DNA from 2 places in the Actinoallomurus vinaceus genome. Region 2 is predicted to be linked to the other one. Evidence: predicted binding sites of a transcription regulator. Region 2 holds the regulator's gene; the other holds the start of a gene.

Region 1 (5,756 bases), on a different contig from region 2:
GGTCTGCGCCGTACGATGCCGGTCGCGCTCGGCGTACTCGCCTGCGCTCCCCTCGCCGTCGCCGCCGCCCGCGCGTTCTCTGTCGGAGGTTCTCGCTAGCGTTCCGGCCGTGACGACGGACGTGGCATCCTCCTGGGATCGGATCATCACCTGGCTGCACGCGCACGCGCCCACGACCGCCGCCGCCGTGAACCCCCCGGCGACCGACGAGGCGATCGACGACGCGGCATGGACGGTGGGCGTCCCGCTTCCCGCCGACATCCGTGCCCTCTACCGTGCCGCCGACGGCATGTGGGACGCACCGACGGCCGGATGCCTAATCCCGCCCGTGTACGGGTTGTATCCGCTGGAGGAGGCCCTGTGCTTCCAGCGGGTCCGCGTGAACGCCTTCGCCGAGCGGGACGGCTCCGACGAGCGCTGGGGAACGGCGGAGGAGGTCGACGGCGCCCCTGCCGGCACCTTGGGCGTCCGGTGGTCACAGCACTGGCTGCCGCTCGCCACGAGCGGCCTCGGCATCGTGCTCTTCGCCGATCTGCGCTACGGCCGTCTCCGGGGCTCCGTGATGACGTACGACCGGATCGAGGGCGCCGATGCGCCACCGGTCTGGCCCACGGTCTCCGCGATGCTCGCCGACATCGCGGACGCCCTCGACCACGACGGCACCGCTGCGGGGCACCGCCCGTACGTCGACGAGGAGGCACGGCTGGACTGGCGGTGGCCGGCCCCTACGTCGACGCGGACGCATCGCGGGTCTGAACCGTGACCGGGCCCTACGCCGGTGCCCAGAAGCGGCCGGCCCGGCCGCGAGCAGTCGGGCCGTACCGTCCCGGACCGGGTGAGCGGTCCTCGCGTACGGCCGCCGGGCACCGCGAACGCCGGAAGGCCGGGGCCGGGCATGCGAAAGGGGCGGTCCCAGTACCGAGGACCGCCCCTTTAGCGTTGACGGACTTAGAAGTCCATGCCGCCCATGCCACCGGAGGGGTCGCCGGCCGGAGCCTTCTCCTTCTCCGGCTTCTCGGCGATGACCGCCTCGGTGGTGAGGAACAGCGCCGCGATGGACGCGGCGTTCTGCAGCGCCGAGCGCGTCACCTTCGCGGGGTCGATGATGCCCGCGTCGAACATGTTGACGTACTCGCCGGTCGCGGCGTTGAGACCCTGGCCCGGCTCGAGGTTGCGAACCTTCTCGGCCACCACGCCGCCCTCGAGGCCGGCGTTCACCGCGATCTGCTTCAGCGGCTCCTCGAGCGCGCGCTTGACGATCGACGCACCGGTCGCCTCGTCGCCGTCGAGCTCGATCTTGTCGAACGCCTTGGCGCTCGCCTGCAGCAGCGCGACACCACCGCCGGGCACGATGCCCTCCTCGACGGCCGCCTTCGCGTTGCGAACGGCGTCCTCGATGCGGTGCTTGCGCTCCTTGAGCTCGACCTCGGTGGCCGCGCCGGCCTTGATGACGGCGACGCCGCCGGCCAGCTTGGCGAGGCGCTCCTGGAGCTTCTCGCGGTCGTAGTCGGAGTCGGAGTTCTCGATCTCCGCGCGGATCTCGTTGACGCGGCCCGCGATGTCGTCGGGGTTGCCGGCGCCATCGACGATGGTGGTCTCGTCCTTGGTCACCACGATGCGCTTGGCCTGGCCGAGCATGTCGAGCGTGGTGTTCTCCAGCTTGAGGCCGATGTCCTCGCTGATGACCTGGCCACCGGTCAGGATCGCGATGTCCTGCAGCATGGCCTTGCGGCGGTCGCCGAAGCCCGGAGCCTTGACGGCGACGGACTTGAAGACACCGCGGATCTTGTTGACGACCAGGGTGGCCAGGGCCTCGCCCTCGACGTCCTCAGCGAGGAGGACGAGCGGCTTGCCGCTCTGCATGACCTGCTCGAGAACCGGCACGAGGTCCTTGTTGGCCGAGATCTTCGAGCTGACGATGAGGATGTAGGGGTCGTCGAAGACGGCCTCCATACGCTCGGGGTCGGTCACGAAGTAGTGCGACACGTAGCCCTTGTCGAAGCGCATGCCCTCGGTCAGCTCGAGCTCCAGACCGAAGGTCTGGCTCTCCTCGACCGTGATGACGCCTTCCTTGCCGACCTTGTCCATCGCCTCGGCGATCATCTCGCCGATCGAGGGGTCGCCCGCGGAGATGGAGGCCGTGGAAGCGATCTGCTCCTTGGTCTCCACGTCCTTCGCGATCTTGGAGAGCTCCTCGCTGACGCGCTCCACGGCGGACTCGATGCCCCGCTTCAGGGACATCGGGTTGGCGCCGGCGGCCACGTTGCGCAGTCCCTCGCGGACCAGCGCCTGGGCCAGCACGGTGGCCGTGGTGGTGCCGTCACCGGCTACGTCGTCGGTCTTCTTCGCGACCTCTTTGACGAGCTCGGCCCCGATCTTCTCCCACGGGTCCTCGAGCTCGATCTCCTTGGCGATGGATACACCGTCGTTGGTGATCGTGGGGGCGCCCCACTTCTTCTCCAGAACGACGTTGCGGCCCTTGGGACCGAGGGTCACCTTCACGGCGTCGGCAAGCTGGTTCATGCCGCGCTCGAGGCCGCGTCGCGCGTCCTCGTCGAACGCGATCATCTTTGCAGCCATAAGCTCCAGATCCTCCCGGAACGGGGTGGCTATCACTGGATCGAGTCGACGCCCGCGACGGACGACCACGTCCGGCGACTTCCATGCCGTCGCCGGGCACGAGGCCTCATCGCCTCGATCACTTCGTTGGCACTCTCAATAGTAGAGTGCCAACCGCTTGTTTAGCACTCTGCCCCCGAGAGTGCAAGCGCGGTCCGCCCTCACCAGGGTGAACTTCTCGCCATTTCGCTCCGGCACCCTCCCCAGCACGTTATAACGCCAGGTCCGCTGGCCACGCCGTGGCCTTCACCATCCCCGGCGTACGGGCGGCGCCGACGTCGTACGACCGGGAGCGCCCCGCGTGGATCGCCGGCCCGGTCGCCGATCGGTCACCCGACATCGGCCGACCGGGAACGTCGACGAACCCGATGGACGGCGGCCGACGGTCCCACCCCCAGCGGCCACCTGTCCCGAGTCCGGCTCAACGACGCCCGCCAAGCCACCGCCGACACCGGCGACCGGCGCGCACGCCGGAGCACGGAGACGGCGCCGGAGGGCCGAACGGGCGGGGCCGGGCCCAGCCCTTGAGACACCACGAGCCGCTGCGGCCTTTCCAACGCCGGAAGCCGCCGCAACCGTTCAGACTGCCGGGTGGGCCGAGCGAGCGGCCGATCAGAGGGCCGGAGGAACGTCGGAGCCGGATGGACGCGGGCGTTCGGACGGTCGGAGGAACGGCGGAGGGGGCTGGGTACGCGTGTTCAGACGGTCGGAGGCCCGGCGCCGAAGCGCCGGGCCTCCGTCAGGCTATGGGACTCAGAGTGCCCGCACCGAGTCCGCCTGGGGACCCCGGTCGCTCTGCGTGATCTCGAACTCGACCCGCTGCCCCTGCTCGAGGCTGCGGTAGCCATCCGACTGGATGGCCGAGTAGTGCACGAACACGTCCCTGCCACCGTCGACCGCGATGAAGCCGTAGCCTTTGTCCGCGTTGAACCATTTGACGGTGCCTTGCGCCATTCCCAACAACTCCCACCAGGGCAATTCCCGCGACCATTGGCCACGGCCACTGATTCGAGCCCGCCGGACCAATGCGGAACCCGTCGATCGCCCGCCGACTCGGCTTCGGCGGCCATCGCCGACCCTACACACGGCTACCGTCCGTGGAACAGCCTTTACCCGAGAAGTGCGGGCGGCCGATGTCGGTCAAAAAGAGAACCCCGTAGGCGGAACTCGCGACGTCTACCGATAAATCCGCATACGTGAGCCCGAATTACCACGCGGGAGAGCGGAGTAGGAGCGTCCACCTCGGTCGTTTCGGCTGCCCAACGCAAGATCCCCGGCGATCGCCGAGTCCGGAGACTCAGCAACCGCCGGGGATCACGGGTTTGTATTGATCACGGGGCGTCACCCCGGCCGGCGCGGAACCGGACCTCGAATGACGCGCCGCTCAAGGCGGCCACTCCCGCGACGAAGCCGGCGAGCGTGAGCCACGGCAGGTCGGCGCCCCATTCGGCGCCGCTGCCGGGGCGGGGCCGCCGGGCGGCGACCCGAGGTGGGCTCAGCCGCCGGCGACGGCCGGGATGATGGAGATCTGGACGCCGTCCGGGGTCGGCGTGTCGAGGCCGTCGGCGAACCGCACGTCCTCCTCGCCCACGTAGACGTTGACGAACCGGCGGATCTTGCCGTTGTCGTCCAGAATGCGCCCTGCGATGCCGGAGTAGTTGGCCTCCAGGTCGGCGACGACCTCCCGTACGGTCGAGCCCGCCGCCTTCACCTCGGCCTCACCGCCGGTGTAACTCCGGAGGATCGTCGGGATGCGGACACTGATCGAGCTCACGCCAGACCTGCCTTTCGGAATGCCTCGATGGTGGGTGCGATGTTCGCGGACGGCACGGCCACCGGGGCGACCGCGTCCAGGGTCTTGAGGCCGTCACCGGAGTTGATGAAGACGGTCTCGGCCTCGGGGTCGAGTGCGCCGCCGGCCAGCAGCTTGCGGAGGGAGCCCAGCGTGACACCGCCCGCCGTCTCGCCGAAGATGCCCTCGGTGCGGGCGAGCAGCGCGATGCTGTCGACGACCTCTTCGTCGGAGACGTCCTCGATGGCTCCGCCGGTGCGGCGCACGGCGTCGAGGACGTACGGCCCGTCGGCGGGGTTGCCGATCGCGAGGGACTTGGCGATCGTGGCGGGCTTGACGGGCTGGACGACGTCGAGCCCGGCCTTGAAGGCCGCCGAGACGGGCGAACAGCCGGTCGCCTGCGCTCCGAAGATCTTGTACGGCCGATCCTCGACCAGGCCGAGCTTGATGAACTCCTGGAACGCCTTGTCGATCTTCGTGAGCTGGGAGCCGGACGCGATCGGGATGACGATCTGCTCGGGCAGTCGCCAGCCGAGCTGCTCGGCGATCTCGTACCCGATGGTCTTCGAGCCCTCGGCGTAGTAGGGCCGCACGTTGACGTTGACGAACGCCCAGTCCTCCTGCTCGCCCGCGATCTCCGAGGCCAGCCGGTTGACGTCGTCGTAGTTGCCGTCGACGGTGACGAACGTCCCGCCGTACACCGCCGTCGTGACGATCTTCTGGCGTTCGAGGTCGGACGGCACGAACACGGCGCTGCGGATGCCCGCGCGGGCCGCCGCGGCGGCGACCGCGTTGGCGAGGTTGCCGGTGGACGGGCAGGCCAGGACCTTGAAACCGAGCTCGCGGGCGGCGGCCAGCGCGACCGCCACGACCCGGTCCTTGAACGAGTGGGTCGGGTTGCCGCTGTCGTCCTTGACCCACAGCGACCGCAGTCCCAGCGACTCGGCGAGGTTGTCGGCGCGTACGAGGCGGGTGAAGCCGGGCTCGGTGTTGGGCGTGTCGACGACGTTCGTCGGAACGGGCAGCAGGCCGCGGTAGCGCCAGATGTTGCGCGGGCCGGACTCGATCTGTTCCCGGGTCACGTCGGCGTGGTCGTAGGAGACTTCCAGGGGGCCGAAACAGAGCTCACAGGCGTAGCGAGGGCCCAGATCGTAGGATTCTCCGCATTCGCGGCACGTCAGTGCGGTCGCGGGGCCGAGGTTTCGGGCGGCGGACTGCGACATGAAGCGAGGCCTCTCTCCTCATCTTTCCCGTGCCACCTTGGTCACGAGCCGGAGTTGGCACCTGTCCCGGGCGGCCTCGCTGTCAGCGCGAGTTGGGACGTGCCGAAGCACGCGTAGAACCG
Region 2 (5,756 bases):
GTGCGGCGGCGGTCATCGGGACCTGGGCGGTGCAGTGCAGGTCGTCGCCCTGCCGTTCGAAGATCGCGTGCGGACGCTCGACGATCTCCAGGAACAGGTCGCCGGCCGGTCCGCCGCCCGGGCCGACCTCGCCCTCACCGGCGAGCTGGATGTGGGTGCCGTTCTCGACACCGGCGGGGATGCGTACCTTGATCGTGCGGCGGGTGCGGACCCGGCCGTCGCCGGAGCACTCCGGGCACGGGGTGCGGATCATGGTGCCGTAGCCGCCGCACTGCGGGCAGGCTCGCGACGTCATGACCTGGCCGAGGAACGACCGGGTGACCTGCTGCACCTCGCCCCGGCCGTGGCACATGTCGCACGTCTCGGGGTGCGTGCCCGGGGCCGTACCGGCGCCCGAGCAGTGGTTGCACACGACGGCGGTGTCGACCGTGAGCTCGCGCGTGGTGCCGAACGCCGTCTCCGACAGGTCCAGCTCGACGCGCACGGTGCCGTTGCGGCCCCGTCGGGCCCGGGTGCGCGGCCCGCGCTGGGTGGTGGTGCCGAAGAAGGCGTCCATGATGTCGCTGAACGGGAATCCCGCGCCGAAGCCGCCGGCTCCCGCGCCGGCACCGGCCGCGAACGGGTCGGCGCCCAGGTCGTACATCTCGCGCTTCTTCGGGTCGGAGAGCACCTCGTACGCCTGGGTGATCTCCTTGAACCGCTCCTGGGTGGCCGGATCAGGATTGACGTCCGGGTGCAGCTCGCGCGCGAGCCTCCGGTACGCCTTCTTGATCTCGTCCGCGCTGGCGTCCCGGCGCACCCCGAGGGTCGCGTAGTAGTCGTTCGCCACTTACGACCCCGCCAGTATCTGACCGACGTAACGTGCCACTGCGCGCACTGCTCCCATCGTCCCGGGGTAGTCCATCCGCGTCGGACCGAGCACGCCGAGCCGGGCCACGGCCTGGTCGCCCGCGCCGTAGCCGGTGGCGACCACCGATGTCGTGCGCAGGCCCTCATGCGGGTTCTCGGTGCCGATCCGCACGGTGAGGCCGGAGGGGTTCTCCGCCTCGCCGAGCAGTCGCATCAGGACGACCTGTTCTTCCAGGGCCTCCAGCACGTCACGGAGGCTCTGGGACAAGTCGGCGCGAGCGAGGTTCGCCGCGCCGCCGATGATTATCTTCTCTTCGTGCTTCTCGACGAGGCTCTCGAGGAGGACCGACAGCACCGTCGCGGCCAGGGGCCGCTCGCCGACCGGCACGTGCTCCGTCAGGTCGGCCATGACGTCGGGCACGTCGGTGAGCCAGCACCCGTCGAGACGCGCGTTGAGCAGCGCCCGCAGGTGCGCGATGGCCTCGTCGGAGACGTCCTCGTGGGTCTCGATGGCCCGCTGCTCGACGCGGCCGGTGTTGGTGATGACCACGAGCAGGAGTCGCTGGGCCGCGATCGGCACCAGCTCGACGTGCCGTACCGACGAACGCGTCAGCGAGGGGTACTGCACGACGGCGACCTGCCGCGTCAGCTGTGCCAGCAGCCGGACCGTACGGCTCACGACGTCGTCGAGGTCGTAGGCGTTGGCGAGGAACGTCTCGATGGCGCGCCGCTCGGCCGCGGACAGCGGCTTGATCGTGGACAGCCGGTCGACGAACAGCCGGTATCCCTTGTCGGTCGGCACGCGTCCGGCGCTCGTGTGAGGCTGGGCGATGTAGCCCTGCTCCTCGAGCACCGCCATGTCGTTGCGGATCGTGGCCGGCGAGACGCCGAGATTGTGCCGGTCGACCAGCGCCTTGGAACCCACCGGCTCATGGGTGGACACGTAATCTTCGACGATGGCTCGCAGCACGGCCAGCTTTCGATCGTCGAGCACGCACTCACCTCCCGTGTCCGCAGCCCTTCAATCTGGCACTCTTCTCCTCTGAGTGCCAAGTGTACGGCTCGGCGGCACACACGAGGAGACGCCGGTGGATCACGTTCTCGCGTCGAGCGTGGCAGAGTCACTCCTGTGACCTGGCACGAAGTTGCGGAACGCTGTTTCCAGCGCCGTTATTCCGACTTCGACGTGACCGTTGGGGTCATCGTCGGGGCCGCGGGCGCCGTCGTCATCGACACCCGCGCGAGTGTCGCACAGGGCGTGCGGCTACGCGACGACGTCCGGCGGCTCGGCGTCGAGGATCCCATCGTCGTCAACACCCACGGCCACTTCGACCACTGCTTCGGCAACGCCGCCTTCACCGGGGTGCGGTGGGGGCACGCGTCGTTGCCGGACTACCTGGCGCACACCGTACGGCCGATGCTGGCACGCGAGTTCCCCGGGTGGGCGGAGAAGGTCGAGACCGACCTCCTGCTCGCGCCGGACCACCTCGTCACCGACCACGCCGAGCTCGGCCTGGGCGACCGCGTCGTCGAGCTGCGGTACTTCGGCCGGGGCCACACGGACGGCGATCTCGTGGCATGGGTTCCCGACGCCCGGTGCGCGTTCACCGGCGACCTGATCGAACAGTCGGGCCCGCCGTCGTACGGCGGCGACTCGTTCCCGCTGGAGTGGCCCGGCACCCTGGCCGCGCTGCTGCGGACCGTGGACGGCGTGCTCGTGCCCGGGCACGGGGAGCCCGTCGATCCGGCGTTCGCGGCCCGCCAGCGCGAGGAGATCGACCTGGTGGCCCGCCGGGTGCGGGAGACGCACGCCGCGGGGCTGGACGTCGAGGAGGCCCTCGCCACGGGCGGCTGGCCGTACCCTGCCGAGACGCTGCGCGAGGCGATCCGGCGCGGCCACGATCATCTGGACCCGCGCCCTGGATCAGGATGAGCCGCCCGGACGATCCGAACCCGGGATCGGGGCGGGCCGCCTGGACGATCGGGCCGGTAAGGGATCAGGGTGAGCGCACCCGCTCGGCTCGTGACCGGTACGGTGCGACGGGTGCGGAGCAAAGACTATGGACGCGACGTTCTGTCCGGCGACTGGCGCCGCCCGAAGAAAGGGCAGATCCCGGACGTCGCCGCCGAGCCCGGCCTGGTCGCCGAGGACCCGTCGAGCGGTTTCTGCGGCGCGGTCGTCGCCTGTGAGAAGGACGCGGTGACCCTGGAGGACCGGTTCGGCAAGCGCCGGGTCTTCCCCCTCACCAAGGCAGGGTTCCTGATCGACGGCAAGCCGGTGACGCTCGTCCGCCCCGTACGGGCGGCGGGGCCGTCGCGGTCGGCGTCCGGCTCGATCGCCGTACCGAACCTCCGGGCGCGCGTCGCGCAGGAGAGCCGGATCTACGTCGAAGGCCGCCACGACGCCGAACTCGTGGAGAAGATCTGGGGGCACGACCTGCGGGTCGAGGGTGTCGTCGTGGAGTACCTCGAAGGCGTCGACCACCTCCCCGACATCGTCGAGGAGTTCGGCCCCGGGCCGGAACGCCGGCTGGGCGTGCTCGTCGACCACCTCGTGGCCGGTTCGAAGGAGAGCCGCATCGCCGGCGAGGTCTCCTCGCCGTACGTCCTCGTCACCGGTCACCCCTTCATCGACATCTGGGAGGCCGTGAAGCCGTCGGTGCTCGGCATCGCGGCGTGGCCCCGGGTGCCGCGCGGGACGCCCTGGAAGGAAGGCGTCATCGCCGCCCTCGGCTGGAGGGGCGAGCCGGGCGAGGTGTGGCAGGCGATCCTCGGCCGGGTCCGCGCCTACACCGACCTGGAGCCCGCGCTGCTCGGGCGGGTCGAGGAGCTGATCGACTTCGTCACCGTCCCGCAACGGGGCTGAGGACGGCGCAACCATCCCGCGTCGGCGTACGTCTCATACACTGCGACCTCTTTCGGTCACCCACCGACATCTCCCCATGTTCCGCTAGAAGGGACGCCACCAATGACCTATGGCCAGCAACCGGGCTACGGACGGCCCGGCCTCGGCGGACCGGGTTACGGCCCCGGCCCGGGAGGCCAGGGGTACGGGCCGGGCCACGGAGGCCAGGGCCATGGACGGGCACCGGTCCAGGGCCACGGGCCGTCGCCGTACGCCCAGCCCGGGAACGCGCCGGGAGGCTACGACCAGGGCGGCTACCAGCACGGCGGATATCAGCAGCAGCCGCACGGGCAGCAGGCCCTTCCGGCCGCGGGCTACGGCCCGCCCCAGCCCGCGAAGCGGCGCCGCGAGCCGACGCCCACCGGCGGGCCGGTCACGGACGAGGACGAACGCTGGGCCGTCCCGGCCTACGTCGGGATCTTCGTCGCCGGGTTTATCGCCCCGGCCATCGTCTACCTCCTCAAGGGCCGTTCCTCGCGGTTCGCGCGCTTCCACGCGGTCCAGGCGCTCAACCTGTCCATCGCGATGACCGCCTGCAACGTCGCCGCCTTCGCCGTGACCTACTTCATCGGCATACAGGGGCTGCTCATCACGCTCGCGGTGCTGGCCATCGAGTACTTCTGCGTCGTCAAGGCCGCGATCGGCGCGAACCGCTGCGAGTGGTACCGCCTGCCCTCGATCGCCGCCTGGCCGATCCTGCGATAGGGAAGCCGTGTGAGTGAGCCACAGGATCCCCCGCCCTCGTTCGAACCGCCGGACCCGGCGCTGAGCGGCCCGCCCGCCGCTCCCCCGTCTCCCGGCGGCCCGCCGCCCGGACCGTCGTGGCCGGGGCCGCACGACACGCCGCCCTACGAGGCCGGTGGACCTCCGTACGGCGGGCCCTCGACGCCACCGGGAGCGTACGGCGCCCCCGCCGGGCCACCCGCACCACCGGGTGCGTACGGCGCCCCAGCCGGGCCTCCTGGACCACCAGAGGCGTACGGCGCCCCCGCCGGACCACTTGGACCACCGGGAGCGCCCGGTGTCCCGGCCGGGCCGCCGACGCCACCGGGGCCGTACGGCGCGCCGGCCGAGCCGCCGCCGTACGGACGGCCCTACGGCGGCCCGCCGGCAGGACCCGGACCGTACGACGCACCACCCGGTCCACAAGCGCTCGGTCCCGGGTACGGCGGTCCTCCGCACCCGCCCGGACCGCCGTACGGCGGTCCTCCCGTGCCGTACGCCTACGGACCGCCGGCGTACGCCGGCCCGGGGATCACGGCGGCCGACGACACGACGTGGGCGCTCATGGCGTACGTCGGGCAGTTCGCGTTCGGGTTCATCGCGCCGCTCGTCGTCTACGCGTCGCGCAAGGACCGGTCGCCGTTCGTCCGCCAGCACGGGGCGCAGGCGCTGAACCTCGCGCTGACCAGCCTCATCCTCACGTTCGGCAGCATCCTGCTGATCGTCGTCACGCTCGGGATCGGCGCGATCGTCGTCCTCCCGGTGCTCGTGGTGTACGGCGTGGCGCACCTGATCTATCTGATCATCGGCGCGGTACGGGCGAGCAAGGCCCAGCCGTACGTGATCCCGAAGTGGCTGTGCTGGCCGATGGTCAAGTGACCCCTTAGGGCGTCAGGTCCCGGACGACCGCGTCGGCCAGGAGTCGCCCGCGCAGGGTCAGCACCGCGCGTCCCGCCTCGTAGGCCTCGGGGACGAGCAGGCCGTCCGCGACCGCGCCTCGTACGGCGTCGTCGTCGAGCAGGTCGAGGGGGCAGCCGTCGGCCAGTCGCAGTTCGAGCATCACGCGTTCGAACCGCCGGTCGTCGGCGTCCAGGACCTCCCGGGCGTGCGCGGGCGTGGTGTCGGCCGCGAGGCGGGCGGCGTAGGCGGCGGGGTGCTTGACGTTCCACCAGCGGGTGCCGCCGACGTGGCTGTGCGCGCCCGGGCCGACGCCCCACCAGTCGCCGCCGGTCCAGTACAGCAGGTTGTGCCGGCAGCGGGCGTCGTCGTCCGCCGCCCA

What was found. The regulator HrcA, encoded in region 2, represses chaperone genes, less so after heat shock. The targets are predictions, from matches to a motif close to TTGGCACTCTCNNNNNGAGAGTGCCAA.
Region 1: a site for HrcA is predicted at 2,707-2,733, ahead of groL (chaperonin GroEL). Genes of this name have one in related genera too.

The regions. Positions count from the first base shown of each region.
Region 1 is NZ_BAABHK010000013.1:191,983-197,738, forward strand. It holds gene ABEA24_RS37045 (HXXEE domain-containing protein) at 1-99, shown strand, start outside; gene ABEA24_RS37050 (SMI1/KNR4 family protein) at 110-763, shown strand; gene groL (chaperonin GroEL) at 949-2,580, opposite strand; gene ABEA24_RS37060 (cold-shock protein) at 3,373-3,573, opposite strand; gene ABEA24_RS37065 (MoaD/ThiS family protein) at 4,115-4,393, opposite strand; gene thrC (threonine synthase) at 4,390-5,634, opposite strand; SAM riboswitch class I at 5,650-5,756, opposite strand, start outside.
Region 2 is NZ_BAABHK010000004.1:130,336-136,091, forward strand. It holds gene dnaJ (molecular chaperone DnaJ) at 1-829, opposite strand, end outside; gene hrcA (heat-inducible transcriptional repressor HrcA) at 830-1,843, opposite strand; gene ABEA24_RS15800 (MBL fold metallo-hydrolase) at 1,979-2,782, shown strand; gene ABEA24_RS15805 (DUF3097 domain-containing protein) at 2,894-3,715, shown strand; gene ABEA24_RS15810 (DUF4870 domain-containing protein) at 3,818-4,459, shown strand; gene ABEA24_RS15815 (DUF4870 domain-containing protein) at 4,469-5,356, shown strand; gene hemW (radical SAM family heme chaperone HemW) at 5,361-5,756, opposite strand, start outside.